4 regions of the Enterobacter sp. 4974935 genome follow, and region 4 is predicted to be linked to each of the others. Evidence: predicted binding sites of a transcription regulator. Region 4 holds the regulator's gene; each other region holds the start of a gene.
What was found. The regulator CRP, encoded in region 4, controls carbon source genes, mostly activating them, when cyclic AMP is high. The targets are predictions, from matches to a motif close to ATGTGANNNNNNTCACAT.

Region 1 (7,423 bases), 4.4 Mb from region 4:
GTTTGATGCGCATTACCTTCAGACGGAAGAGAACGTAACGGCGGGAAAAGCGGATGCGATGGCCACGTTTAACCTGATTTACAACTGAGTTTCCCCTGCGCAGCGGCAGGGGAGAGCGATCAGAACGCGGTCTTACTAAAACCCGTCATCTCTTTCAGGCCCATTTCGCGGCCAAGCTCAGTCATCGGGTGCACCACCACCAGGCCACGGACGCTTTTCTTCAGCTTGCCCATGTCGGCCTGCTCTTTTTTGGTGATCGCGCGGCGATGCGGCATGTTCATCAGCTTCTGCGCCTCTTTACTCAGCTTCTGGCCTTTCACATCGCGCAGGCGCTCAATTTCCGCCTCCAGCTTCACGGACTCTTTTTCCAGCTCGGCATATTTCTCGGCGGAATCAACAAGGGAGAGGCCAGCCATCTGATGGCGGATCAGATCCAGACGGTCGCTCAGGCGTTTAATTTCGTTCTTTTCGACTTCTTTCATGACAAATAACTCTGAAAACGGGGAATTTACAAGGAAGGATACACCAATGTGTGCGGGCTTACTTCTGAAACGCTTTTTTTAAGCTGATTTTAGAAATCAGCTCAGTCAGGGAAAGCACCATGGTGGAGCGGACAACTTGTTGATAACGCAGCTTTTGCATCATGTACAGCTCAGGGTCGCTGTCATCAAACTGAGGTGCGGGAGGGAGCGCGGCTACGCAGTGCAGTTCGCCGAAGGGCCCCAGGATCTCATCATCGGTGAAGGTGTACTCATTGCCGTCATGATTGAGCTCTTCGCGCAGCGCCATTAACAGCTCGGCGTCTTCATACTCCTGACGGTTGAGCACGCCAAGACCGTAAATCAGCTTCAGCCGTACCGATAAATCGCCCAGCGGTCCGTCTCCGTCCAGTAACGGTTCTACAGCATACTTTACCGCGTAGTCGTCTTTGCGAAACACCTGAAGCACCAGAATGTTCACCGCCTCGGTTAACAGCTCGACGGCGGCGATCAGGAAACTTCGTACGGTTTTGCCAGCATTCAGACGCTCAAGCACACGATTTTCAAAGGCCTGGGTTTGTTCCATTATTGCCTGCATATCTGACAATCTGTTATTCGGGCGCAGGCTAACCTGCGCCGGACTCTGCATCATTTGGTTGCGTTGTATGCGCTGACCGCCTCCGCAACCACGTCACTGTTGGCATCCAGACCGGAAATCTGCGCCAGCGCAGCCTGTGCGCCTTTGTCATCAATCAGCTGAGCCAGCTCAATCGCCTGCGGGTCCTGCTCGCTGCGGTAGTGCATCGCGGCAGCTATCCCTTTCACCAGGTTAGCGTGCGGCAGACCGTATTCCAGCGTGCCCAGCAGCGGTTTAATCAGGCGGTCGCCCGCGCTCAGTTTACGCAGCGGCTGACGACCCACGCGCTCAACGTCATCTTTCAGATACGGGTTTTCAAAACGACCGAGGATTTTCTGGATGTATGCTGCGTGTTTATCAGCATCAAAACCGTAGCGTTTGATCAGCACCGCGCCGCTCTCTTCCATTGCCCCTTTGACCACCGCACGGATGTTCTCATCGAGGATCGCGTCACGAATCGTCTGATGACCGGCCAATTTCCCGAGGTACGCGGTTATAGCATGCCCGGTGTTCAGCGTGAAGAGTTTACGTTCGACAAATGCCATCAGATTATCGGTTAATTCCATTCCCGGAATGGTCGGCAGCGCGCCTTTAAACTGAGTTTTATCAACGATCCATTCGCTGAAGGTTTCCACCGTCACTTCCAGCGGGTCGTTGGTGGCGGATTCTGATGGCGGAACGATGCGGTCAACGGCGGAATCCACAAAACCAACGTGCGCTTCAACCCAGGCTTTATCTTCCTCAGCCACAGCGGCCAGAACGTGGCCTTTCAGCTGCGTGGTGCCGCGCACCATGTTTTCACAGGCGATGATGTTCAGCGGCGTTTCAACGCCTTGTGCTTTACGCTTCGCCAGGCCTTTCGCGACCGCCGGGGCGATACGCTCAAGCACCACCGGACCCACGGCTGTGGTGACCAGATCAACGCTCGCGATGAGGTCAATCACGTCGTCGCCAATGCTGCTTACCGCGTTGACGCCAGAGACCGTTTCAACCTGTTCGTTTTCACCCACCACGTGAACCTGATAGCTATGACGGGCATTCAGGGCATCCAGAACCACCTGATTCACATCGGCGAATGTCAGGGTAATGCTCGCGTCTGCCAGCAGTTTACCGATAAAGCCACGACCGATATTACCTGCGCCAAAATGTAATGCTTTCATAGTGTTAACCTTCATCAATGTTTTTACCCGAGAGGGCTGGGGTGAGGAACGTTTTCCCCTCACCCTAGCCCTCTCCCCGGGGGGGAGAGGGAAGAGGCGCTGTTACTTGTTAAGCAGAGCCAGAACTTCTTCAACGCTGGTGGTATTGGCCAGACGCTCAATAACCGTTTCGTCATCCAGCGCGTTGGTCAGGCTGGTAATCACCTGGATATGCTCGTTATTGCGAGCGGCGATACCAATCACCAGACGGGCGATGTCGTCCTCTTCTTCACCGAAGCGCACGCCGTCAGGATACTGACAGAACACCACGCCGGTTTTCAGCACGCGGTCTTTGGCTTCAACCGTACCGTGCGGAACCGCGATGGATTCACCCAGGTAGGTTGGGGTCAGCTTTTCACGCTCCAGCATCGCCTCAACGTATTCCGGCTGAACGTAGCCGCCTTTCACCAGCTGCTCACCGGCGAAGCGAATGGCCTCTTCTTTATTGGTCGCCGTGCGGCCAAGGAAGATGTTTTCTGCGCCCAGTTTGAACAGATGCGCGTTGCTCTCGTCGAAGCTGTCTTGCAGGCTGGTGCGCACCTTCACTTCGTTATCTTCATGGCGCTGGGCCGCAACCAGACGTTCAGTCAGGCTGGTGTACAGGCCGCTGTCGAGGAAGTTGGTCAGGGAAATGTGCTGCGCCTGCGGCACCTGACGCATGGCGCGCTCGGTCAGATCGCGGTGCGTGATCACCAGGTCAACGTCCGGCGGCAGGTTGTTAATCGCGCTGTTGGTCACGGAGATGTTGGTCAGACCCGCATCCTGCACTTTCTTACGCAGCACGCCCGCACCCATTGCGCTGGAACCCATACCGGCATCACAGGCCACGATAATTTTACGCACGTGGCTCAGGTCGTTAGAGACATCACCCGCCGCCAGCGGCGTTGCGCCTTTGGATTCGGCTTTCATGTCATGCATACGACGGGTTGCCGCTTCGATATCGTCGTCTTCTTTCACCTTGCTGGTTTTCAGCAGGATAGCGGAGACCACGAAGGAGACGGCCATGGCCGCACAGATCGCCGCGATGTTCGCGAAGTAGGCGCCTTTCGGGGTCATCGCCAGCACCGCCAGAATGGAGCCTGGAGAAGCAGGAGACACCAGACCACCGCCCAGTACGCTCAGGGTGAACACGCCGGTCATACCGCCAAGGATAACGGCCAGGATCAGACGTGGGTTCATCAGCACATACGGGAAGTAAATTTCGTGAATACCGCCCAGGAAGTGAATGATCGCCGCGCCGCCAGCAGACTGTTTCGCGCTGCCGCGACCAAAGAACATGTACGCCAGCAGAACGCCCATACCCGGACCCGGGTTCGCTTCAATCAGGAAGAAGATGGACTTGCCGAGATCGTGTGACTGCTGGATACCCAGCGGTGAGAAGATACCGTGGTTGATGGCGTTGTTCAGGAACAGGATTTTCGCCGGTTCAACGAAGATAGACGCCAGCGGCAGCATGTCGTGCGCCACCATGAAGTTAACGCCCGCCGCCAGCAGCTTGGAGAGCACTTCAACCGCAGGGCCAATGCCGAGGAACGCCAGAATCGCGAGGATCATCCCGATGATGCCCGCGGAGAAGTTGTTCACCAGCATTTCGAAGCCGGATTTGATCTTGCCATCAACCCAGACGTCAAATTTCTTGATCGCCCAGCCGCCCAGAGGACCGGCAATCATCGCACCGAGGAACATCGGCATATCCGCACCGACAATCACCCCCATGGTTGTGATGGCACCCACGACACCACCACGGTCACCGCCCACCAGACGACCACCGGTATAACCGATGAGCAGCGGCAGCAGGTACGTAATCATTGGGCCAACAAGTTTCGCCAGCGTTTCGTTAGGCAACCACCCTGTCGGAATAAATAATGCGGTGATAATACCCCACGCGATAAACGCGCCGATATTTGGCATCACCATGTTGCTGAGGAAACGACCAAAGCTTTGCACTTTGATCTTGAAATCGGATGACATAAAACACCCCTTCTTATGTTTACGCTTAGGCTTGTGGCCCGAGGTTTATCGTTAATGTGCGGCGGCAGAGGTAGCCGGGCCCTGTTCTGATGCTGTGAAATCTGGCACTGAATCGTTCAACTGTCCAGACAGCGGAATTTTGTGTGATCTGAATCACATGAATGTAGGGGGTGAGGATATTAATGAAGTGATCGCGATCACATAATGGGTGTGTAAAAAAAATACATTGCTCAGAATTACGCCAAAATGAGGGCTATTTTGTGATTAATATCACAATGTTAAGTTGGCTGTTTGTTTCCAGATTGTGATTTGATTCACAAAATATTTTTATGCAGATTTCTCCCGTATCCCCTCACGGCAGGAATGCGATACGTACACCTGCCTTTTTTCACGGCTTGATCCATACTGACCTCTTTATGGGCATTAAGGATAAGCAATGAAACTCATCGGCAGTTATACCAGTCCTTTCGTGCGTAAGATTTCGATTCTCCTGCTGGAGAAAGGGATTGAATTTGAATTCGTAAATGAACAACCGTACCACGCAGAGAACGGCGTTGCGCAGTACAACCCGCTGGGGAAAGTCCCGGCGCTGGTAACGGACGAGGGCGACTACTGGTTTGATTCCCCGATCATTGCGGAGTACATCGAGCTGCTTGGCGTTGCGCCAGCCATGCTGCCGGCGGATCCAAAAGCAGCGCTGGCGATGAAGCAAATTGAAGCCCTGGCGGATGGCATTATGGATGCGGCATTAACGTCCGTACGCGAGCAGGCAAGGCCCGCCGCCCAGCAGTCAGAAAATGAGCTGCTGCGCCAGCGCGAAAAAATCAGCCGCAGCCTGGATATGTGCGAACAGCTGATCCGCGAGGGGAAAATTCAGAGCGATAGCCTGAATCTGGCGACGATCGCCATCGCCTGCGCCATTGGCTACCTTAATTTCCGCCGCGTCTCGCCGGGCTGGTGCGTGGATCGTCCGCTGCTGGTCAAACTGGCGGAGACGCTCTTCCAGCGCGAAAGTTTCGCCCGGACTGAACCACCAAAGGCTTGATGCGGGTTATAACACTTCCTGGCGGGAGGCGGTACAATCCCCCCACATGTTAACTCCCTCTCCCGTCGGGAGGGGGGAAGATATTTACTCGCCAGGCGCATTCATGACTACTCATCATTCCCTCTACAGCCAGATCCCCGCTACCGATCGTCTGCTTCGTGATCCGCGCATCACTGCGGTGCTGGAGCAGTTTGGCCATACTGCAACGGTCGACATGCTACGCCAGCTTCAGGACGATGCGCGTCGCCATATTCAGGCTGAAAACGCGCTACCCGGCTGGTGCGAGGCATGGGCGCAGGAAGTTGAATGGAGGCTGAGCAAGCACGCGCAAAGCGCGTTGCGCCCGGTTATTAACCTGACGGGCACGGTTCTGCACACCAATCTGGGCCGGGCACAGCAGGCAGAAGAAGCAATAGAGGCCGTCACCCGGGCCATGCGCTCGCCGGTGACGCTGGAGTACGATCTGGACGGCGCCGGGCGCGGGCATCGCGATCGCGCACTGGCGGATCTTCTCTGCCAGATCACCGGCGCGGAAGATGCCTGCATTGTGAATAACAACGCGGCGGCGGTGCTGTTAATGCTGGCGGCCACCGCGAGCGGAAAAGAGGTTGTCGTCTCTCGCGGCGAGCTGGTGGAGATCGGCGGGGCGTTTCGTATTCCGGATGTCATGCGCCAGGCGGGCTGCACGCTGCATGAAGTGGGCACAACCAACCGTACCCATGCAAAAGATTATCGCGCGGCGGTGAATGAAAACACCGCCCTGCTGATGAAAGTGCATACCAGCAATTACCACATTGAGGGGTTCACCAAAACGGTGGAAGAGGCCGAACTGGCCGCCATCGGGCGCGAGCTAAACGTGCCGGTGATTGCCGATCTCGGCAGCGGGTCGCTGGTGGATATGCGCCAGTACGGTCTGCCGAAAGAGCCAATGGTGCAGGAAATAGTTGCTGCGGGCGTAAGCCTGGTCAGTTTCTCCGGCGATAAACTGCTGGGCGGGCCGCAGGCGGGGATTATCGTCGGCAAGCGCGAGCTGATTGCGCAGCTACAGCAGCACCCACTGAAGCGTGCCCTGCGTGCCGATAAAATGACGCTGGCCGCGCTGGAAGCCACGCTGCGGCTCTATCTCCACCCGGAGAAACTGGCTGACCGCCTGCCCACGTTGCGTTTGCTGAGCCGTGATGAAGCCTCTGTTCGCGCGCGGGCGGAAGCGCTACTGCCGCAGGTTGCTCCTCATTACCCTGAGTTTGAAGTTCGTATCGAGCCTTGCCTGTCGCAAATTGGCAGCGGCTCGCTGCCCGTGGACAGGTTACCGAGCGAAGCGCTGACGTTCACCCCGCGCGACGGACGCGGAAGCCAGCTTGAGGCGCTGTCGGCGCGCTGGCGTGCATTACCGACGCCAGTGATTGGCCGGATCGGTGATGGTCGTATGTGGCTGGATTTACGCTGCCTGGAAGATGAAGGGCGGTTTCTGGAGATGATGTTGAAATGATTATTGCCACCGCCGGTCACGTTGACCACGGCAAAACCACGTTATTGCAGGCCATTACGGGCGTGAATGCCGATCGCCTGCCGGAAGAGAAAAAGCGCGGCATGACCATTGACCTGGGTTACGCCTACTGGCCACAGCCCGACGGTCGCGTGCTGGGCTTTATCGATGTGCCCGGCCACGAGAAGTTTCTTTCCAATATGCTCGCGGGCGTGGGCGGGATCGATCACGCTCTGCTGGTTGTCGCGTGCGATGACGGGGTGATGGCGCAAACGCGCGAGCATCTGGCGATCCTGCAACTGACGGGAAACCCGCGGTTGACCGTCGCCCTTACCAAAGCGGACCGTGTGGATGAGGCGCGTATCAACGAGGTGCGTGAAGAGGTACTGGCGGCGCTGAGTGAATATGGTTTTAAGGATGCCGCTCTGTTTGTCACCGTGGCGACAGAAGGCCGCGGTGTCGACGCTCTTCGCGACCATTTGCAGCAGATCCCGTCTCGTGAGCATGCCAGCCATCACCGCTTCCGTCTGGCGATCGACAGGGCGTTTACCGTGAAAGGGGCTGGGCTGGTGGTGACCGGTACCGCGCTGAGTGGCGAAGTTAACG
Region 2 (7,423 bases), 2.3 Mb from region 4:
ATCAATAACTCATCCAAAAATTTCCACTGCGGTTATAAGCGAAAAGGGGGTTTTTCATTTATCGGTCACATAAATGAAAGCGGGATGTCATCTGAAAAATGAAAAATAACGGGTTAATCAAATGGATTCGCGCGCAAAAAATTTTGGGATGTACGGGAATGGCGGTTACACTTCACCCGCTGATTATTTGACTACAGGAAAGAATGGATTGTGACCAAACTCAAACTTCTGGCATTGGGCATCCTTGCCGCTACCGCAGCGAGCACCGTACAGGCTGAGAGCCAGTGGACTGTTGGCGCGGGTGCTGGCGTGATCAACAGCCCGTACAAGCAGTATGACCGCGACGTTTATCCTGTCCCCGTTGTCACCTATGAAGGCGATAACTTCTGGTTCCGTGGATTGGGCGGCGGCTACTATCTGTGGAACGATACGGCCGATAAGCTCTCCATCATGGCCTATTACGACCCAACGTACTTTAAACCAGGCGACAGCGACAGCAATGCGCTTCGTCAGCTGGACAAGCGCAGAAGCTCACTGATGGCCGGGCTTTCTTACGTCCATAATACCGAGTATGGCTTCCTGCGCACGGCGCTGGCGGGCGATACCCTGGACAACAGCAATGGCTTTATCTGGGATCTGGCGTGGCTTTATCGCTATACCAATGGCGCGGTGACCCTGACGCCGGGTATCGGTGTGCAGTACAGCAGCGAGAATTACAATGACTACTACTATGGCGTGTCTAAGGCTGAGTCTCGCCGCAGTGGTCTGAAGAGCTACAGCGCTGATGATGGCTGGGATCCGTACCTGGAACTCACCGCCTCGTATAACTTCCTCGGCGACTGGAACGTGTACGGTACTGGCCGTTATACCCGTCTGAGCGACGAAGTGAAGGACAGCCCGATGGTCGACAAGTCCTGGTCCGGCATCTTCTCCGTGGGTGTGACCTACAAGTTCTGACCAGAACGTGATGTATTAAAACGGGGCGCTTGCGCCCCGTTTGTTTTTTATGGTGCCTGATAAATATTAGCGCTTCACAATCTTGATCGTCTGGCCTAAGCGGGACGGTTTTTCTTCGCTGGTTTTCTGCGGGGCGGTCACGCACGCGGTTTCCACACACACGAAGGTCTTGTAACCGTCATCCGGGATATCTGCCATGCTGACGGAAAGGGCAGGGCCCGGGTTCCAGCCCACCACGTTGCTATGGTGGTGGTGAACCACGTCAATGCCGCGGTTCAACGCGCTGTCGTGGATGACGCTACAGGCTTCCGGGTGCAGATACACGCGGTCGGTACGGTCCGGGAAGCTCTGAACGCCGTCGTCCAGCCTGCCTTCTTTCGCGTTGTCCACTTTGTCGATAAAGGTATCGCCAAGTCCGCTCACCTTAACGGCCTGAATGTCGCCTACGTTGAAATAGGTGTGCAGGGCGGACGTTGTTTCGAATTCGCCGTGCGCTTCCAGTTCAATCTCGCAGGTTTTACCCAGCTTGAAGCGGGCATAGAGGGTGAATTCATGTGGCCACAGGGCGCGCGTTTCATCATTTGCCTGAAGTTCAAAGGTCAACACCGCGCCGTTATCATCTTCGTTGTGGGCTTTCAGCGTCCACTGCTGGTTACGGGCGAAACCGTGAGACGGCAATCCCTGCTGCGCTGACGGACCAAACCATGGCCAGCAGATCGGTACGCCGCCACGGATCGCCGCCCCTTTTTTGAACGAGGTGGCCTCGCTCAGCCACAGGCCTTCTTCTTCGCCTTCTGGTTTCCAGGAGAGCAGGTGGGCGCCATTGAGCGCTACGGAGGCTTTAACGCGCGGATGATCGACGACGATGATATCGGCGCCGTCAATCTGACGGCGGGAGAGCACAGGGGTAAGTTGTTCGACTACCGGAAGTGCAAAAATTTTATTAATCATTAAGCAATCCTCTGTCTAAAAACAATAAAAAAGGCGACCGAAGTCGCCTTTTAGGATCAAGCACTCATCTCAACTTATTTGGAGATGTGAGCGATCAGGTCCAGTACTTTGTTAGAGTAGCCAGTTTCGTTGTCGTACCAGGAAACCAGTTTCACGAAGTTGTCGTTCAGTGCGATACCTGCTTTAGCATCGAACACGGAAGTGCACACTTCGCCGTTGAAATCGGTAGATACAACGTCGTCTTCGGTGTAACCCAGAACGCCTTTCATTGGGCCTTCGGAAGCAGCTTTGATTGCTTTCTTAATTTCTTCGTAAGAAGCAGCTTTTTCCAGACGAACGGTCAGGTCAACAACGGATACGTTAGGAGTTGGAACGCGGAACGCCATACCAGTCAGTTTGCCATTCAGTTCTGGCAGTACTTTACCTACTGCTTTAGCAGCACCGGTAGAAGATGGGATGATGTTCTGAGCCGCGCCACGGCCGCCGCGCCAGTCTTTGTGAGACGGGCCATCAACGGTTTTCTGAGTAGCGGTGGTAGCGTGAACGGTAGTCATCAGACCTTCGATGATGCCGAAGTTGTCGTTGATAACTTTAGCCAGCGGTGCCAGGCAGTTGGTGGTGCAGGATGCGTTGGAAACGATGTCCTGGCCAGCGTAAGTTTCGAAGTTTGCACCGCGAACGAACATTGGGGTGTTGTCTTTGGAAGGACCAGTCAGAACAACTTTCTTCGCACCCGCAGTGATGTGTTTACGTGCAGTTTCGTCGGTCAGGAAGATACCGGTAGCTTCAGCTACAACGTCAACACCGATTTCGTTCCATTTCAGGTTAGCTGGGTCTTTCTCAGCAGTAACGCGGATGGTTTTGCCGTTAACAACCAGGTGGCCGTCTTTCACTTCAACGGTGCCGTCGAAACGACCGTGAGTTGAGTCGTACTTCAGCATGTACGCCATGTATTCAGCGTCCAGGAGATCGTTGATACCAACGATTTCGATGTCAGAACGTTTCTGAGCAGCACGGAAAACAATACGGCCGATACGGCCAAAACCGTTGATACCTACTTTGATAGTCATATATTCCACCAGCTATTTGTTAGTGAATAAAAGGTTGCCTGTAAAATTACAAAAACCTTACGCAGCGTCAAGCGGAATCGTGTCAATCATTGCGACAAATCAATCCTGTGACTAACGTTTGTGCGACTGACTCGCCTCACTTTCCCTTTGAGCTAGCAACCACATGGGGGCTGCGCCCGGAATTTTAAAGGCCTTGCAGGATTAAAATGTGAAATTGATCACAATTGCCTGACCGCCTTTTCGCGACACATAAGTTTAGATCAAAAGTGCACGCGCGGGTGTTAATGTTTTGTTAGAATCTGGGTTAAAAGATGTCTGTTACAACAGCGAGATGTAAGCATATGTCGAACCAACATAACCCCGACGATTTGAAAAAAAACCTTACAGAGATGCAGTTTTACGTAACGCAAAATCACGGCACGGAACCGCCGTTTACCGGGCGTTTGCTGCACAATAAACGGGAAGGCGTCTACCATTGCCTGGTGTGTGATGCACCGCTGTTTAACTCCCAGACTAAGTACGATTCTGGCTGCGGCTGGCCAAGCTTTTACGAGCCTGTCAGCGATGATGCGATCCGCTATCTGACGGACTCCTCGCACGGCATGGTGCGCACCGAAATTCGTTGTGGGAACTGCGACGCCCATCTCGGGCATGTCTTCCCGGATGGCCCGCAGCCGACGGGGGAGCGTTTCTGCGTAAATTCGGCTTCGATGAGCTTTACCGATGACGAAAACGGCGACCAGACCAAGGGTTGAAAAAACGATTCAGCAAATTATTCCTTTGAAAGGGAGAGATCGTGAATATTGATGACATGATTGCAGGCATGACCCCGGAGGTTTATCAGCGCCTGGTGACGGCCGTTGAGCTGGGAAAATGGCCGGACGGTGTGGCGCTCACACCTGAGCAAAAAGAGAACAGCTTGCAGCTGGTGATGCTGTGGCAGGCGCGTCACAATACCAACGCCCAGCACATGACCATCGACACTAACGGTCAGATGGTGATGAAAAGTAAGCGCGAACTGAAAGAAGACTTCGGCATCACGCCGAAGCCGATTGCAACCTTCAAATAAATCTCCCATGTAGGCCGGGTAAGGCGAAGCCGCCACCCGGCACACTACACCTTAGTGCGGGATCCCAAGCGACTCCGCCAGCTGCTTCGCTAACTGGTTGTTGTCATCCGCGCCATACTCCCAGAACATCGCCCCGGCGAGACCTTTCTCCTTGATATAATCGGCTTTAATCGCCACGGAACGCGGGTTCTCATAGGAGATCGCAAACAGCGCCTTCCCGTCGGCGGATTTTACCGACAGCCACGGCACCTTCGCCTGTTCGTCCCAGTGCTCGGTAAAGCGTTTCTGCGGATCGTTTAGCAGTTTGCGGACGATATCGTTGTATTTCACGTAGGTATCTTTGGTCAGGTCATAGCCAAGCGATTTGAACAGGCCCAGTTCCTGCGGCCCGAAGTAGGGCTGGGTGACCGGATTGTTTTGCGCGTCCGGTTTACTCCAGTCGATACCCGGTTCAACGGCGCGCTTCGGTACACGACCGTAAAAACCGATTCCGAGGTTCATTTGCTGCGGCTTAAGGCCGGCGGCCAGATAGTTATTCACCACAAAATCAACGCTGTATTTGTCTGCGGCAGCCACCGTTGGCCAGGCGCTGGAGTCATACAGATTCGCGTTAAAATACTGCGTCCCGTACGCCATGTCGTAGGTCATCAGGTTGATGTAATCGAGCAGGGGGGCAATAGCCTTCACATCCACCCAGCTTTTCGGACTTTCTGCATTTGCGCCCACCGCAATCGTGACCAGTTTTTTCTTACCAAACGCGTCACGCATCTCTTTTAACAGCGCGGTGAAATTATCCCGGTCGGCAGGGGTGCTCTCGACCAGTCCCCACGCGCCGTTGACCGGGAACTCCCAGTCGAGATCGATCCCGTCCAGGCCGTATTGACTGACGATCTGCTGCGCGGAGCGAATAAACACCGCGCGGCTCTCTTTGGTAGCCGCTGCGCCAGAAAAACCACGTGCGCCCCAGCCGCCAACGGAAAGCAGCACTTTTAAATTCGGGTTTTGTTTACGAAGCTGAGGAAGTAACGCCAGGTCGGATGCCACCTTGGGTGATAACCAGATTTGATGCAGTTTTGCCGGATCTTTCAGTGCAGGGTTGGTTTCGTCTTTCTCGTTGTTATAGACCAGACCAAACGAGTAGTTGAGGTGTGTGATCTGGCGGACATCGAGTTTATTGATATCGCCACCCGGTCCGGCGGTAACATCGCCACCGCCATTGAAGTAGCCCACGGACATCAGGGGCGCGGCGGAAGCCAGTGACGCGCAAAGCAAGGGTAATGCTGCCAGCAAGGGCAAACGTTTCATATAAGTTCCTCTTTGACTGAATAAAAATAACCACGCCACAGAAAAGGCGTGGCGAAAAAACAGCCTGAAGAGAATACCATCGCCGCCTCGCTTGTGATGCGAGGGAGTTCACTTTATGGGAGATCGGGGAGGGGGTTTTGCCGGGTGGCGCTGATGCTTACCCGGCCTACAAAACCAGAGAAAGTAGGCCGGGTAAGGCGAAGCCGCCTCCCGGCTAAAAAAGCTTACGCCTGCGTCTCCATCCAGTCAGCCAGCGTATACAGCGTTGCGCCTTCTGCGGCCATATCCATAAACGCCTGGGCGCTGTCATGCGGCTGAATATTCACCCCGCGACAGCCGTCGGTAATGACATTCACGGTATAGCCCAGCTGGAGCGCATCCAGCACGGTGAACTTCACGCAGTAATCCGTCGCCAGGCCCAGCACAATCAGCTCGGTGATCTCATGATGGCGTAACCATGCGTCCAGCGCCGTCTTCTGGCGGTGACCGTTATCGAAGAATGCGCTGTAGCTGTCGATGGTTGGGTTTTCACCTTTGTGGAACACCGCGTCGATGGCTTTCTGGTTCAGCAGCGGATGCAGCTCAGCGCCTTCCGTCTGCTGCACGCAGTGATCGGGCCAGAAGGTTTGCGCCAGTCCGTCCAGTTCGCCCTGGCTGTAAGGCTCAACGTTGTGCTGGCTGGCAAAGCTGCCGTGGTTTGCCGGATGCCAGTCCTGACTCGCCACCACCGCTTCACCACGAGCCTTACACCACTCAATCAGCGAATTCGCGACGTCTACGGTGCTGTCGCCTTCCGCGACGGCCAGCGCACCACCCGCACAGAAATCATTTTGCAAATCGACCAGTAACAGGGCGCGTTGCTTCATGGGAACTCCTTATTCGTCCGGCGTCAGTTCACCGCGCAGGTTTTGCATCATGGCGCGGCGAATGGAATCAATATCCAGATCCTGACTCAGTAAATAGTGAAGTTTAGTCAGCGTTGCCTCAACGGTCATATCGAAACCACTGATCACGCCAGCGTGCGCCAGGGCGTTGCCGGTGGCGTAGCCGCCCATATTGACCTTACCGGACATACACTGGGTGAGGTTCACCACCACAATCCCGCGATCGCTCGCCTCCTGAAGCTCTTTCAGGAACTCACCGTTCTGCGGGGCGTTACCCACGCCATAGGAGCGCAGGATCAGCGCCTTCACCGGTTGGCGCAGGAAGTTGCGCACCACGTCGGCGGAAATACCCGGATAAATCGTCACCACGCCAATCGGCTGCGGGGTGATCGGGTGAACGATCAGCTCGCCTGCAGTATTTGGCGCGGGCGGCGTGCCCAGACGACGGATATGGATCCCCGCTTCCAGCAGCGGTTGCAGGTTAGGTGAGGCAAACGCGTCAAAGCCGTCAGCGTGCGCTTTAGTGGTACGGTTCCCGCGGTACAGTCGGTTGTTGAAGAACAGCGTTACCTCGTTGATCGGGTAATTTGCGGCCACGTACAGGGAGTTAAGCAGGTTGATCTGCCCGTCTGAACGCAGTTCCGCCAGCGGGATCTGCGAACCGGTCACGATGACGGGCTTGCCCAGGTTCTCCAGCATGAAGGAGAGCGCCGAGGCGGTGAACGCCATGGTGTCGGTGCCGTGCAGGATCACGAAGCCGTCGTACTGGTCGTAATGGGCTTTAATATCGTCCGCAATATGCTGCCAGTCTTCCGGCGTCATGTCGGAGGAGTCCATCAGCGGCTCATATTCGTGGATGGTAAAGTCCGGCATTTCCGGACGGTGGAATTCAGGCATCAGCGCCAGCTGGCGCTGCAAGTGGCCAGAAACCGGAATATAGCCATTTTCTGAGCGCTGCATACCGATGGTACCGCCGGTATAGGCGACATATATTGATTTCTTCTGCATGGTAATGAGTTCTTGTTCTTCAAAAGAAAAAATCCCCTCTTAACGGGAAGAGGGGACGGTTTTTAACGCACGTTCGCACAGGTCAGGCAAAACGCGTAACGGCTTTGCGGATCGTTGAAAGTCGCGAGCTTATCGCTCTCCGCTTTCATGGCTTTAGCCGCCGTCGCCACCGGCGCCGG
Region 3 (7,423 bases), 1.1 Mb from region 4:
CGGTTATTGCGGCAACCCTGTTGCAGTCGATGGAAAACGCCAACAAGGTGTTCCCGGAGATGGCGACCATGCCGATTTTCGTGGTGATCCTGATCGTATGCGCCATCGGCGCGGTAATTGGCCTGATTAACGGCATCATCATTGCTTACCTGAACGTGACGCCATTCATCACCACGCTTGGCACGATGATCATCGTTTATGGTATCAACTCCCTGTACTACGATTTCGTCGGCGCGTCTCCAATCTCTGGCTTCGAAAGCGGCTTCTCGACCTTCACGCAGGGGTTTGTTGCGCTGGGCAGCTTCCGTCTCTCCTATATCACCTTCTATGCGCTGATTGCGGTGGCGTTCGTCTGGATCCTGTGGAACAAAACCCGCTTCGGTAAAAACATCTTTGCTATCGGCGGCAACCCGGAAGCGGCGAAAGTCTCCGGCGTCAACGTGGCTCTGAACCTGCTGATGATTTATGCCCTGTCCGGTGTGTTCTACGCCTTCGGCGGGATGCTGGAAGCAGGCCGTATCGGCTCTGCCACCAACAACCTCGGTTTTATGTACGAGCTGGATGCGATTGCGGCCTGCGTGGTCGGCGGCGTCTCCTTCAGCGGCGGCGTGGGTACCGTGCTGGGCGTGGTGACCGGTGTGATCATCTTCACCGTGATCAACTACGGCCTGACCTACATCGGCGTGAACCCGTACTGGCAGTACATCATCAAGGGCGCGATCATTATCTTCGCGGTTGCCCTGGATTCACTGAAGTACGCGCGTAAGAAATAAGTTCTTCAGAATGGAAAGGCCCGCTCACGTAGCGGGCCTTTTTTTGCCCGGTGGCGCGACGCTTACCGGGCCTACAAAATCGCGATCGTAGGTCGGGTAAGGCGAAGCCGCCACCCGACATCAGTTATTACTTCTTCTGCATTTCCAGCAGCTGCTCCGGCGTCACCGCCGGATAACCTTGCGCATTTTCAGGCACTTCGTGCATCGTTGGGATCGGCACCAGCGGGCCTAAAAAGCGCGGTTCACGCTTGAACAGGTACAGGTCAGCCAGCGCGCCAAAACGGGCGCCAAACTCACGTACGCGTACGCTCAGCATATCTTTTGGCGACGGCACGGCGTAGCACTGGGCCTGGATCCCCATATGCAGGGCGATAAACAGCGCCCGCTCGCAGTGGAAACGCTGGGTGATGATGATGAAATCGTTGGTGTCGAACACCTTGCGGGTACGCACGATGGAATCAAGCGTGCGGAATCCGGCGTAGTCGAGCACGATATCGGCCGGGTCGACGCCTGCGGCAATCAGGTCTTTGCGCATCGTCACCGGCTCGTTATAGCTTTGCAGCGCGTTATCGCCGCTCAGCAGCAGATAGTTCACCTTGCCGCTGTTATAGGCGTTCAGCGCGCCCTGAATACGATACCGGTAATACTGATTGATGACGCCGGTGCGGTAATACTTGGCGGTGCCAAGCACCACGCCAACCTGGCGGTAGGGGAGGTCCTGTAGGTCATCAAAAATGTAGGGAGCTGTTTTCCAGCTCATCCAGCGGTCGAGACCCAGCACGATCAACAGCAGTATGCCGACCAGGACAGACAGGCTGTAAAACACGCGCTTTAACATGCAGATGGCTCGTACCGATGATGAAATTTCCCTCAGGCTACTGTACCCGCCTGGTTAGCGCAAGAAACAGCGATTCAACTGAGGGGTTTTTCGTCAGACTGGCGGGCAAATTTGCCCGCCGAACAGATTATGCCAGCAGCACGCGGTCGATGGTTGAACAGCCCAGCGCTTTCAGCGTGGCTGCGGTCGCGTCCCACTGGATCAGCGGTGCATCGGCCTTTTCAGCGAGGATCGTGCGCTGAATATCCGGGTAGTCATACCCGTTCAGGCTGAGCAGGTTCAGGGCGCCCTGGAGCGGAGGCAGCGTCGGGTTAAACGCGGCGTTCTCTGCATAGCTGCCGGTGAAGATGCGGCCGTCGCGGCACTGAAGGGCGACGCCGCTTGGTGATTTGCTGTATGGCGTGTGGCTTTTATTGGCGGCGGCAATGGCCGCTTCGCTGAGCGCATCCCCTGAGAGCGCGTAACCGTGGTCCTGCTCGTCCATCAGCAGGGTTTTGATCTCAAGATCTTTAGGGCCAAAAGCATCCGGCAGGTAATCACCCAGCGTATGCGGCGCGCGTCCCGGCAGGTTGATACGCAGTTCAAGACCGCTGTTCAACTCATTCATAAACTGACGGCAGTGGCCGCAAGGGGTATAGTTGACGGTGATGGCGCGCAGGGCCTTTTCGCCGCGCAGCCAGGCGTGACTGATGGCACTCTGCTCCGCATGAACGGTTTGCTGCATGGTCGCACCGAGAAACTCCATGTTCCCGCCGAAGTACCAGGTCCCGCTCACGCCGCGCGCAATTGCGCCTACGTTAAAATGGGAAAGGTCAGCGCGGGCGCAAGCAGCCGCCAGCGGTAGCAGGGCGAAAGCCAGCGCGTCTTCGTCCAGCCCCGTTGCCTGTTTAAGCGTCGTGACCTGATCTGCCGTCAGCAGGGCGGGGAAATGCGCATCCGCCAGAACCGGAGCCAGGGCTGATTGCAAATTCTCTGCAAGCTGAGAGAAAGCAGCTTGAAAACGTGGATGCATGACGTTGCCTCATCAAGGTTAATGGATCGGTAGTGTACGGAGCCGTACGGCCTTTATATGTGATCCAAATCTCATTATGTATGCAACTTATGAAATGAAAATGAAATTTGCGCGACGCATCGCAAATTTTAGCCCATTACTGCCAGAATAATCGGGAAGATAAACGGCGCGAGCAGGGAGGTTATAATCCCGCAGATCACCAGTGCCAGCGAGCTGAATGCCCCTTCCTGATAATCCAGCTCCGCGCAGCGTGCGGTGCCCAGCGCGTGCGAGGCGGTACCCATCGCCAGACCGCGCGCCGCTTTGGTCCGAATTTTCATGATATTCAGCAGCGTATGACCAAACACCGCGCCCAGGATACCGACGAAAATCACGCACACGGCGCTGATGGCCGGAATGCCGCCGATACTGCCGCCCACGGCCATGGCAATCGGCGTAGTAACGGATTTAGGCAGGATAGAGGCGGCGATCTGCGGCGATGCGCCCATCAATAAGGCCACCGAGGTACCGGTGATCATCGCAACAAGGCTACCCACAAAGCAGATGGTTATGATGGATTTCCAGCGCGCGCGGATCTGATGCAGTTGCTCATATAAAGGAAACGCCAGCGCCACCACGGCAGGCTGCAACAAATCGTTGAGGATCTTGCTCCCGGCGAAGTAACGTTCATAAGAAATGCCGGTGAGCAGCAGAAAAGGAATAATCACCACCATGGCGACCAGCAGCGGGTTGAGCAACGGCATTTTGAAACGAACCGCAAGCTTACGCGCAGCAAAGAACACCACCAGGGTTAACGGCAGGGACCACCAGATATTCGCCATCATTTTTTTGTTTTCTCCCCGATGACCTTACGTTCGCCATGCACAATGTGTGAGCTCCAGCTGACGACCAGGAAAACCACCAGCGTACTGATGGCGCAGGAGACCACTATCGGGCCGAACTGCGCCTTAAGCACATCGTAATACTGCATAACCCCAACGCCGATAGGCACAAAAAGCAGGGCCATATAGCGAATGAGAACGAAGCACCCCGGGTTGACCCATTTCGCGGGCAGCACCTGTAATGCCAGCAGCACAAACAGGATCAACATGCCGATAATGCTGCCGGGGATGGTAATAGGCAGCAGCGACGCGATAAAAATGCCGGCGTACAGGCAGGCATAAATCAGGACGAAGGCGCGAAGGTATTGCCAGATAGTATTCAGTGATTTGCTCATGGTGAAAGTCCTTGCTGAGACGTATTCATCATACAATTAAACCTGAAAATGTGCCACGGATCACATCATGAATTTTGGGCATACCAGACATTCCAGAATGGAACGCCGGGCTTTCAACATACATAGAGAGCAGCTACTATAGCGCGTCTTTTTTCACAGGTACTCAGAATGCGTGTTTTACTGGCCCCGATGGAAGGCGTGCTCGACTCTCTCGTGCGCGAGCTGCTTACCGAGGTGAACGATTACGATCTCTGCGTGACGGAGTTTTTGCGCGTGGTCGATATGTTGCTGCCAGAAAAATCATTTTATCGTCTCTGTCCGGAACTGCATCGTCAGAGCCGCACCCCCTCCGGTACGCTGGTGCGCGTCCAGCTGCTCGGCCAGTATCCTGAGTGGCTGGCGGAAAACGCCGCCCGCGCGGTAGCGCTTGGCTCGTACGGTGTCGATCTTAACTGCGGCTGTCCGTCAAAGCTGGTCAACGGCAGCGGCGGCGGGGCGACGTTACTCAAAGATCCGGAATTGATTTATCGCGGCGCAAAGGCCATGCGTGAGGCGGTGCCATCGCATCTGCCGGTGACGGTCAAAGTGCGTCTGGGATGGGACAGCGGCGACAAGCAGTTTGAAATTGCCGACGCGGTGCAGCAGGCGGGCGCCACCGAGCTGGTGGTGCACGGGCGAACCAAAGAGGATGGTTATAAAGCCGAGCGCATTAACTGGCAGGCGATTGGCGAGATCCGCAAACGGCTTACTATTCCGGTGATTGCTAACGGCGAAATCTGGGATTATGAGAGCGCGCAGGCCTGCCTCAAAGAGACCGGCTGTAATGCCGTGATGATTGGCCGCGGTGCGCTGAACGTGCCGAACCTCAGCCGGGTGGTGAAATACAATGAGCCGCGGATGCCGTGGGCGGACGTGGTGAAACTCCTGCAAAAATACACGCGGCTGGAAAAGCAGGGCGATACCGGGTTGTATCACGTCGCGCGCATTAAGCAGTGGCTGAGTTATTTACGGAAAGAGTACGACGACGCGCTGGGATTATTTCAGGAGATCCGTACGCTACAGACGTCGGCGGATATTGCCCGTGTGATCCAGTCGAAGCACTGAGCGAAGTGTGAATACGTTTGCCCGGCGCGGAGCCGGGCAAACGTATCAGAAAATCATTTTGAATACGCCGGTTACCACCAGCAGCCCTATCAGAAATATAATCAAAATAGCCCACAATAATATTTTCATTCGCCTCTCCTGCGTATGTCTGTCGTCAGTAAGTGTAGCAGTCAATTCATAATTGGTATGAATAGGTGAAATTAAATCATTCGCTTGGGGAATAAATTTCCGGATATGAAAATGTATAACAATATGCGGATTGCCACGCGTTACTAAAAAACGGAACGTCAGTAAGCGTAAGTTGCGCCTTTATTTTTTTTGAGTTTATGGCGTAATGAAACGTTCTCTTACTTTATCTCTGAGTGCTCCCCTTATTTTTATGCTGTCCGCCTGCGCGCCGGAACATGCCACGGTGTCTCCAGTGAAAACGCAAGCCGCCGCCGCTGCTGTAAATACCCAACTAAGTCATGCCGACTGGCCAAAAAACGAATGGTGGAAAGATTTTAATGACCCTCAGCTTAACGCGCTGATTGCTAAAGCGCTGGCGGATGCACCGGATATGCAAATTGCCCGGCAGCGCATCACCCTGGCAGAAGCACAGGCGAAAGCCGCTGTCGCTGCTGATGGTCCACACATGGATTTTTCCGCAGATGTGGAACGGCAAAAGATGTCGGCAGAGGGGCTGATGGGGCCATTCGCCCTGACTGACCCGGCGGCGGGGACAACCGGACCCTGGTACACCAACGGCACCTTTGGTCTGACGGCCGGATGGGATCTGGATTTATGGGGTAAAAACCGCGCCCAAATTGAGGCCCGCATCGGTAAGGTGAATGCGCAAAAAGCGGAGCTGGAGCAGACCCGCCAGCTGCTCGCCAGCAGCGTCGCGCGGCTGTACTGGGACTGGCAGACCGAGGCCGCGGTGGGTGACGTGCTCGCGCAGATCAAACGGGAGCAGGAAAATATCATCGGTGCCGATCGTGAGCTTTATCAGCACGGCATTACCTCCTCGGTGGAAGGCGTTGAAACAGATATCAATGCCAGCAAAACCGATGAACAGCTCGCTGACGTGCACGGCAAAATGAAGGCCATTGAGGCGCGTCTGAATGCATTGACCAATACCCCTTCAGTCACGCTCGCCCGGCATGCCTTACCTGACGCAGAGGCGTCGCTGCCGTCAACGCTCGGTTATGAGCTGCTGGCTCGCCGCCCGGATTTGCAGGAGGCGCACTGGTATATCGAAGCGTCCATGAGCGAAGTGGATGCCGCCAGAGCCGCGTTCTACCCTGACATCAATTTGATGGCGTTCTTGCAGCAGGATGCATTGCACCTTAGCGACCTGTTCCGCTCATCTGCTCAGCAAATGGGCGTAACCGCGGGGCTGACGCTGCCAATTTTTGACAGTGGTCGGTTGAATGCGAACCTGGATATCGCCCGGGCGCAAAACAACCTCTCCGTGGCGAACTACAACAAGGCCGTAGTGGACGCCGTAAACCAGGTCGCCCGGACGGCCAGCGAAGTGGAAACCCTGACCGCCAAAAATCAGCACCAGCAGCAGATCGAAAAAGATGCGGCGCGCGTCGTTGCGCTGGCACAGGCGCGCTTCAGTGCGGGGATCATTGCCGGCTCGCGGGTGAGTGAAGCAAAAATTCCGGCGCTCAAAGAGCGTATTGCCGGGTTGATGCTGAAAGGTCAGTACGTGGATGCCACGCTCCAGCTCACCTCCGCGCTGGGTGGCGGATATCATCACAGCTAAAATCGCGCATTATCTATACTTACCTCTTTGCAGATTTTCAGGAGGTGAGTATGACGCGAGTCGCAATTGTTACCGCATCGGATTCAGGAATTGGCAAAACGACGGCCCTGATGCTGGCCGAACGCGGGTTTGATATCGGGGTGACCTGGCATTCAGATGAGGAAGGGGCGCTGGCAACCTGCCGTGAAATTGAAGCGCGCGGGCAGCGTGCCGAGGCCATCCAGCTCGACTTAAGCAATTTGCCGGAAGGCGCAAAGGCCATTGAAACCCTGATTACGCGTTTCGGGCGGCTGAATGTGCTGGTAAACAATGCCGGGGCGATGAACAAAGCGCCATTTCTGGACCTGTCGTTTGACGACTGGCGGCACATATTCACCGTTGACGTGGACGGCGCGTTTCTCTGCTCGCAAATCGCGGCGCGTCAGATGGTGAAGCAGGGAGAAGGGGGGCGGATCGTGAACATCACCTCGGTGCATGAACATACGCCATTGCCGGACGCCAGCGCCTATACGGCGGCCAAACATGCGCTGGGCGGGTTAACAAAATCGATGGCGCTGGAGCTGGTTAAACATAAGATTCTGGTGAACGCCGTTGCGCCTGGTGCGATCGCCACGCCGATGAATGATATGGACGACAGCGAAGTGAAAGAAGGTTCAATGCCGGAAATCCCGCTGGCACGGCCAGGGCATACCAAAGAAATAGCCAGCCTGGTGGCGTGGCTGTGTGA
Region 4 (7,423 bases):
GCAGATCGTGCACGATTTGCGGGTTCACTTCGGCCAGTGAACGGGAAAGGAAATCCGCCTGCTTCTGGTTGTTGCCTTCCAGAACGACTTTGTCGCCTGGTGCGATCAGTTTTTCCAGCATGGCGACAAGATCGCCGGTTGGCAGTACCTTGCCCTGCACCGGTACGGACGCCAGACGACGCGCTTTCTCGCTGCGTCGGGTGTTCCATTGCCGGGTGGGTGTTTGCCCAGATAACATTATTAACCTCCTGATTCAGCACATCATTCTGATTTGCTTAACGTTGAGTAAAGTGTGCGCTCTGGTGAGAAAGGCATCAATTAAGCGTAGGACGTAATCATTAGCCTGAGAGTAATAATCAAGGTAAAGAAATGTGATCGGGATCAGTTCATGTTTCGGAAAAACGGGCTAAACGGGGTACAATTCGGAAGGTATAGTTAATTTCTGACAAGAATCAGCATCGCCCTTATGACCCAAATCATTCCCTCAGACTTCGACATTGCAGCCGAAGAGAGCGCAGAGTTCGTGCCCATGCGCGGTGTGGCTAACCCTCACCTGCAAACCATGCTGCCGCGCCTGATCCGCCGCAAGGTGCAGTTCAACCCCCACTGGCAGCGCATTGACCTGCCGGACGGTGACTTTTTGGATCTCGCCTGGAGCGAAGATCCGGATCAGGCCAGACATAAACCCCGTCTGGTGGTGTTTCACGGCCTGGAAGGCAGCCTGCACAGCCCTTACGCACACGGTCTCATTGAGGCGGCGAAAGCCCGCGGCTGGCTTGGGGTGGTGATGCATTTTCGCGGATGCAGCGGCGAGCCTAACCGTCAGAAACGCATTTATCACTCGGGTGAAACCGAGGACGGCTCCTGGTTCCTGCGCTGGCTAAGAGACAATTTCGGCGAAGCACCAACGGCAGCGGTGGGGTATTCGCTGGGCGGGAATATGCTGGCCTGCCTGCTGGCGAAGGAGAGCGACGCCGTACCGCTGGATGCGGCAGTGATTGTCTCTGCGCCCTTTATGCTGGAGCAGTGCAGTTATCATATGGAAAAAGGGTTTTCGCGGGTCTATCAGCGCTACCTGCTCAACCTGCTGAAAGCCAACGCCGCGCGTAAACTTAAGGCCTATCCGGATACGCTGCCTGTGACGCTGCAACAGCTCAAACGCGTGAAGCGCCTGCGCGAGTTTGATGATTTGATCACCTCGAAAATTCACGGCTTTGCCGATGCGATTGACTATTACCGTCAGTGCAGCGCCATGCCTTTACTGAATCAAATCACGAAACCCACGCTGATTATCCACGCCAAAGACGATCCGTTTATGGATCATCACTCGATCCCCGCCCCTGACTATCTGCCGGATAACGTGGAGTATCAGCTCACCGAGTTCGGCGGGCACGTGGGCTTTGTTGGCGGCACGCTGCGTCGGCCAAAAATGTGGCTTGAGACGCGTATACCCGACTGGTTAACGGCTTATCTGGACGGTAAAAAATGATTATTCCCTGGCAGGATCTCTCTCCCGACACGCTCGATAATCTGATTGAAAGCTTTGTCTTGCGCGAAGGCACCGATTATGGTGAACATGAACGTTCGCTTGAACAAAAGGTCAGCGATGTGAAGCGCCAGCTTAAAAGCGGCGACGTGGTGCTGGTATGGTCCGAACTGCATGAGACGGTGAATATCATGCCCCGCAACGCGTTTCATGGCTGATCTTACACTTTTCCAGTCAGGGAGTTGCTATGTCTGCCAGACATCCGGTTATTGCCGTTACGGGTTCGAGTGGGGCGGGAACCACTACCACCAGCCTCGCCTTCCGCAAGATTTTCGCCCAGCTTAACTTACGGGCGGCAGAGGTAGAGGGCGACAGCTTTCACCGCTACACGCGCCCGGAGATGGATATGGCCATCCGCAAGGCGCGCGATCTGGGTAAACACATCAGCTATTTTGGCCCGGAGGCCAATGACTTCGGCCTGCTGGAGCAAACCTTCCGTGAATACGGGCAGAGCGGCACCGGGCAGTCCCGCAAGTATCTCCACACCTACGATGAAGCCGTGCCCTGGAACCAGGTCCCCGGCACGTTCACGCCCTGGCAGCCGCTGCCGGAACCGACTGACGTGCTGTTTTACGAAGGATTGCACGGCGGCGTGGTGACGCCTCAGCACGACGTGGCGCGCCATGTGGATTTGCTGGTGGGGGTGGTGCCGATTGTTAACCTTGAGTGGATCCAGAAGCTGACGCGTGACATGAGCGAGCGCGGCCATTCGCGAGAGGCGGTAATGGATTCGGTGGTGCGCTCCATGGAAGATTACATCAACTTCCTGACGCCGCAGTTCTCCCGAACCCACATTAACTTCCAGCGCGTCCCCACCGTGGACACCTCCAACCCGTTCGCCGCAAAAAGCATCCCTTCCCTGGACGAGAGCTTTGTGGTGATCCACTTCCGCAACCTGGAAGGCATTGATTACCCCTGGCTGCTGGCGATGCTACAAGGTTCGTTTATTTCGCACATGAATACGTTAGTGGTACCGGGCGGAAAAATGGGGCTGGCGATGGAGCTGATCATGACGCCGCTGGTGCAGCGGCTGATGGAAGGAAAGCAAATCGCGTGAGTTGTTTTGCCCGGTGGCGCTGCGCTTACCGGGCCTACGGGCGTGCTTTTGTAGGGCGGGTAAGCGAAGCGCCACCCGCCAAAAATTAAGCCTCGATCACTTCATACGAATGGGTGATGTTTACCGCTTTCTCCAGCATTAATGCCACAGAGCAATATTTCTCCGCAGACAGGTCAACCGCACGCGAGACCGCCGCATCCTTCAGTTCTTTGCCGGTGACGATAAAGTGCAGATTAATATGCGTGAACAGACGTGGCGCCTCTTCGCGACGTTCTGACGTCAGCTTCACTTCACAATCGGTCACGTCATGACGGCCTTTTTGCAGGATCGACACTACGTCGATCGCGCTGCATCCACCAGCCGCCATCAGCACCATTTCCATCGGGCTGGGAGCTTTATCGCCGGAGTTGCCATCCATCAAAACCTGGTGCCCGGAAGCAGACTCGCCCAGGAACGTTAACCCTTCAACCCATTTCACACGCGCTTGCATATTCACTCACTCCAACGTTGCATTTTTTATGACAGATTACGTGTACGTTACATTTCTCGCAACGGAAGGCGACCTGCGTCATGCTGAAGCGAGACACCAGGAGACACGCGGCGAAAGCTATGCTAAAACACTCTGGATGCTACAGTAATACATTGACGTTACACATGTATGCAGAGGACATCAAACTTTACTGGCTGCGAAACGTTACGACAGCCGACTTCCCAGGTATGGGTAAGAATTCGATTGCAACCCCAGAGTCCGGATGCATCTTATGACTCTGGTGACAGCTTATAACAGAGGATAACAGCGCATGGTGCTTGGCAAACCGCAAACAGACCCGACTCTCGAATGGTTCTTGTCTCATTGCCACATTCATAAGTACCCATCAAAGAGCACGCTGATTCACCAGGGTGAAAAAGCGGAAACGTTGTATTACATCGTTAAAGGCTCGGTGGCCGTGCTGATCAAAGATGAAGAAGGGAAAGAGATGATCCTTTCTTATCTGAACCAGGGCGATTTTATCGGTGAACTGGGCCTGTTTGAAGAAGGCCAGGAACGTAGCGCCTGGGTTCGTGCAAAAACAGCATGTGAAGTGGCTGAAATTTCTTACAAGAAATTCCGTCAGCTGATTCAGGTCAACCCTGACATCCTGATGCGTCTTTCTTCCCAGATGGCACGCCGTCTGCAAGTGACCTCTGAGAAGGTGGGTAACCTCGCCTTCCTGGACGTGACCGGTCGTATCGCGCAGACGCTGTTGAACCTGGCGAAACAGCCAGACGCCATGACCCACCCTGACGGTATGCAAATTAAAATTACCCGCCAGGAAATCGGTCAGATCGTCGGCTGCTCCCGTGAAACAGTGGGCCGTATCCTGAAGATGTTGGAAGATCAAAACCTGATCTCCGCCCACGGTAAAACCATCGTGGTTTACGGGACCCGTTAATTCCGGTCAGACGGCGTGCCGCCGCAGGGTGGCACGCCGTTTTTGTCTCTACTCCTTATGTGGCGCAGGCTGATCTATCACCCGGAAGTTAACTACGCACTGCGACAAACGCTGGTGTTGTGTCTTCCCGTGGCCGTGGGCCTGATCCTCGGACATCTTCAGCAAGGCCTGCTGTTTTCCCTCGTGCCCGCCTGCTGCAACATTGCCGGTCTGGACACCCCGCATAAACGCTTTTTCAAACGCCTGATTATTGGCGGCTGCCTGTTTGCCGGCTGTAGCCTTGCCGTGCAACTCTTACTGGCCCGCGACATTCCTCTGCCGCTGATCCTGACCGTGCTGGCGATGACGCTTGGCGTAACCGCTGAAATCAGCTCGCTGCACGCCCGCCTGCTTCCCGCGTCGCTGATTGCCGCCATCTTCACCTTAAGCCTTGCGGGCAATATGCCGGTGTGGGAGCCATTGCTGATCTACGCCCTCGGCACGCTGTGGTACGGGCTGTTTAACTGGTTCTGGTTCTGGTTGTGGCGGGAACAGCCGCTTCGCGAATCCCTGAGCCTGCTCTACGTGCAGCTTGCTGAATACTGCGAAGCAAAATACACCCTGCTCACGCAACATACCGACCCGGAAAAATCCCTGCCGCCGCTGCTGGCACGCCAGCAAAAAGTGGTGGATCTGATCAGCCAGTGCTATCAGCAGTTGCACATGCTTGCCGCCAACAAAAATCATGAATATAAGCGGCTGCTGCGTACCTTCCAGGTCGGGCTGGATTTGCAGGAGCATATTTCCGTCAGCCTTCATAATCCGGAAGAGGTGCAAAAGCTGGTGGAGCGCAGCCATGCGGAAGCGGTGATCCGCTGGAACGCGCAGACCGTCGCGGCGCGCCTGCGGGTGCTGGCTGAGGATATCCTCTATCACCGCTATCCGACGCGCTTTAACATGGACAAACAGCTCGGCGCGCTGGAAAAGATTGCGCGTCAGCACGCGGATAACCCGGTCGGGCAGTTTGCCGCCTGGCATTTCAGCCGCATCGCCCGGGTGTTGCGCACCCAGCGCCCGCTTTATGCCCGGGACCTGATGGCCGATAAGCAAAAACGACTGCCGTTGCTGCCTGCGCTCAAAAGCTACCTGTCGCTGAAGTCTTCCGCCCTGCGCAACGCCGCAAGAATTAGCGTCATGCTCAGCATCGCCAGCCTGATGGGAATGGCCCTGCACCTGCCGAAACCCTACTGGATCTTAATGACCGTGCTGTTTGTCACCCAGAACGGCTATGGTGCCACGCGGGTGCGCATTCTGCATCGGGCGGGCGGCACGATGGCGGGGCTGATTATCGCGGGCGTAACGTTGCACTTCCACGTGCCGGAAGGGTATACGCTGGTCGGCATGCTGGCGATTACGATGGTGAGTTATCTGATCATCCGTAAAAACTACGGCTGGGCGACGGTGGGCTTTACGGTAACGGCGGTGTACACCCTGCAGTTGCTTACGCTCAACGCCGATCAGTTAATTATTGCCCGCCTGGTCGATACCCTGATTGGCTGCCTGATCGCCTTTGGCGGCATGGTCTGGCTGTGGCCGCAGTGGCAAAGTGGATTACTGAGGCAAAACGCCCACGACGCGCTGGAGGCGGATCAGCAGGCCATTCGCCTGATCCTGAGCGACGACCCGCAGCCGTCTCCACTGGCCTACGAGCGCATGAAGGTCAACCAGGCGCATAATGCCCTGTTCAACTCCCTTAACCAGGCCATGCAGGAGCCGGGCTTCAACTCGCACTATCTGGCAGACATGAAGCTGTGGGTCACGCACAGCCAGTTTATCGTCGAACACATCAATGCCATGACCACGCTGGCGCGCGAGCACACCATGCTGACGCCGGATCTGGCGCAGCGCTATTTGCAGTCGTGTGAAATTGCCCTCCAGCGCTGTCAGCAGCGTCTGGAGTACGACGCGCCGGGGGAGTCAGGGGATTCGAACATTCTGGAAGCGCCGGAGACGCTGACCCACGGGCCGATGAGCACCCTTGAGCAGCATTTACAGCGCGTTCTCGGGCATCTCAACACCATGCACACCATTTCGTCGGTGGCATGGCGTCAGCGTCCGCATCACGGGATTTGGTTAACGCGCCGGTTAAAACGAACCGCGTATTAGCCTCTGACGATCTTCGCCACCGCCGCGGAAAAACGGGTTAACCCGTCTTCGATGTCTTTGTCTTCCACCACCAGCGACGGCGCAAAGCGCATCACGTCCGGCCCGGCGTTGAGCACCATGACGCCTTCGTGCGCGGCGGCGTGCAGGAAATCGCGCGCGCGGCCTTTGTACTGAGGCTTCAGCTCGGCGCCGATCAGTAACCCCATCCCGCGGATTTCACTGAAGACATCAAACTGTTCGTCAATCTGCTGAAGATGTTTCACAAAAAGGGCGCGTTTCGCATTCACGCCATTCAGGACGTCCGGCGTATTAATGATGTCGAACGCCGCTCCCGCCACGGCGCACGCCAGCGGATTACCGCCGTAAGTGGAGCCGTGTGAGCCCACATGAAATGCGGAAGCGATATCCTGGGTGGTGAGCACCGCGCTGACCGGGAAACCGCCGCCGAGCGCTTTTGCGCTGGTCAGAATATCCGGCGTTACGCCGTAGTGCATATAAGCGAACAGGTCTCCGGTACGCCCCATCCCACACTGCACTTCATCAAACACCAGCAGCGCCTGGTGCTCGTCGCACAGTTCGCGCAGCCCTTGCAGAAATTCCGGGGTGGCCGCCGTGACGCCGCCTTCCCCCTGAATGGGTTCGACCACCACGGCACAGGTGTGATCGTCTATCACCGCTTTAACGGCGTGCAGATCGTTAAACGGCACGTGGATGATATCCGCAGGTTTCGGACCAAAGCCGTCGGAATACTTCGGCTGGCCGCCAACGGAAACGGTAAAGAACGAGCGACCGTGGAAGGCGTTATGGAAGGCGATGATTTTGGTTTTGTACGGACTATGACGCGTGGTTGCGTAGTAGCGCGCAAGCTTAAAGGCGGTTTCGTTGGCTTCGGTGCCAGAGTTCATAAACAGCACGCGTTCGGCGAAGGTGGCATCGATGATCTTACGCCCCAGACGCAGCGCCGGTTCGTTAGTGAACACGTTGCTGGTGTGCCACAGCGTTTCGCCCTGCGTTTTCAGCGCGTCCACCAGCGCAGGATGGCAATGGCCCAGCGCCGTCACCGCAATACCGCCTGCGAAATCAACATACTCATTGCCCTGCTGATCCCAGACGCGGCTGCCTCTCCCTTTCACCGGGATAAACTCAGCCGGTGCATAAATCGGCAGGATCACTTCATCGAATGTCGCGCGGGTAATTGCTGGTTGTTCAGTTGCCATGTCATGACCATCCATTTTTATGTCA

Region 1: the regulator CRP is predicted to act here: its motif matches at 4,428-4,445, upstream of AC4OVS_RS22990 (PTS mannitol transporter subunit IICBA).
Region 2: the regulator CRP is predicted to act here: its motif matches at 3,185-3,202, upstream of msrB (peptide-methionine (R)-S-oxide reductase MsrB).
Region 3: the regulator CRP is predicted to act here: its motif matches at 3,888-3,905, upstream of AC4OVS_RS07495 (CidA/LrgA family protein).

The regions. Positions count from the first base shown of each region.
Region 1 covers NZ_JBZWGT010000003.1:4,550,649-4,558,071, forward strand. Annotated here, with positions in the region: gene AC4OVS_RS22970 (fimbrial protein) at 1-88, shown strand, start outside; gene AC4OVS_RS22975 (YibL family ribosome-associated protein) at 120-482, opposite strand; gene mtlR (mannitol operon repressor MtlR) at 541-1,131, opposite strand; gene mtlD (mannitol-1-phosphate 5-dehydrogenase) at 1,128-2,276, opposite strand; gene AC4OVS_RS22990 (PTS mannitol transporter subunit IICBA) at 2,379-4,286, opposite strand; gene AC4OVS_RS22995 (glutathione S-transferase) at 4,723-5,331, shown strand; gene selA (L-seryl-tRNA(Sec) selenium transferase) at 5,435-6,820, shown strand; gene selB (selenocysteine-specific translation elongation factor) at 6,817-7,423, shown strand, end outside.
Region 2 covers NZ_JBZWGT010000003.1:2,523,319-2,530,741, reverse strand. Annotated here, with positions in the region: gene AC4OVS_RS13335 (MipA/OmpV family protein) at 211-957, shown strand; gene AC4OVS_RS13330 (D-hexose-6-phosphate mutarotase) at 1,024-1,908, opposite strand; gene gapA (glyceraldehyde-3-phosphate dehydrogenase) at 1,983-2,978, opposite strand; gene msrB (peptide-methionine (R)-S-oxide reductase MsrB) at 3,320-3,733, shown strand; gene AC4OVS_RS13315 (YeaC family protein) at 3,775-4,047, shown strand; gene chiD (chitinase ChiD) at 4,099-5,352, opposite strand; gene pncA (bifunctional nicotinamidase/pyrazinamidase) at 5,577-6,218, opposite strand; gene ansA (asparaginase) at 6,228-7,244, opposite strand; gene sppA (signal peptide peptidase SppA) at 7,307-7,423, opposite strand, start outside.
Region 3 covers NZ_JBZWGT010000003.1:1,319,229-1,326,651, forward strand. Annotated here, with positions in the region: gene mglC (galactose/methyl galactoside ABC transporter permease MglC) at 1-773, shown strand, start outside; gene sanA (outer membrane permeability protein SanA) at 901-1,611, opposite strand; gene cdd (cytidine deaminase) at 1,739-2,623, opposite strand; gene AC4OVS_RS07490 (CidB/LrgB family autolysis modulator) at 2,752-3,447, opposite strand; gene AC4OVS_RS07495 (CidA/LrgA family protein) at 3,444-3,839, opposite strand; gene dusC (tRNA dihydrouridine(16) synthase DusC) at 4,008-4,943, shown strand; gene yohP (small membrane protein YohP) at 4,989-5,072, opposite strand; gene mdtQ (multidrug resistance outer membrane protein MdtQ) at 5,278-6,696, shown strand; gene AC4OVS_RS07515 (SDR family oxidoreductase) at 6,747-7,423, shown strand, end outside.
Region 4 covers NZ_JBZWGT010000003.1:175,798-183,220, reverse strand. Annotated here, with positions in the region: gene mdcA (malonate decarboxylase subunit alpha) at 1-238, opposite strand, end outside; gene AC4OVS_RS01940 (hydrolase) at 467-1,489, shown strand; gene AC4OVS_RS01935 (YheU family protein) at 1,486-1,704, shown strand; gene AC4OVS_RS01930 (phosphoribulokinase) at 1,734-2,603, shown strand; gene AC4OVS_RS01925 (OsmC family protein) at 2,689-3,093, opposite strand; gene crp (cAMP-activated global transcriptional regulator CRP) at 3,404-4,036, shown strand; gene AC4OVS_RS01915 (YccS/YhfK family putative transporter) at 4,094-6,181, shown strand; gene argD (bifunctional acetylornithine/succinyldiaminopimelate transaminase) at 6,178-7,398, opposite strand.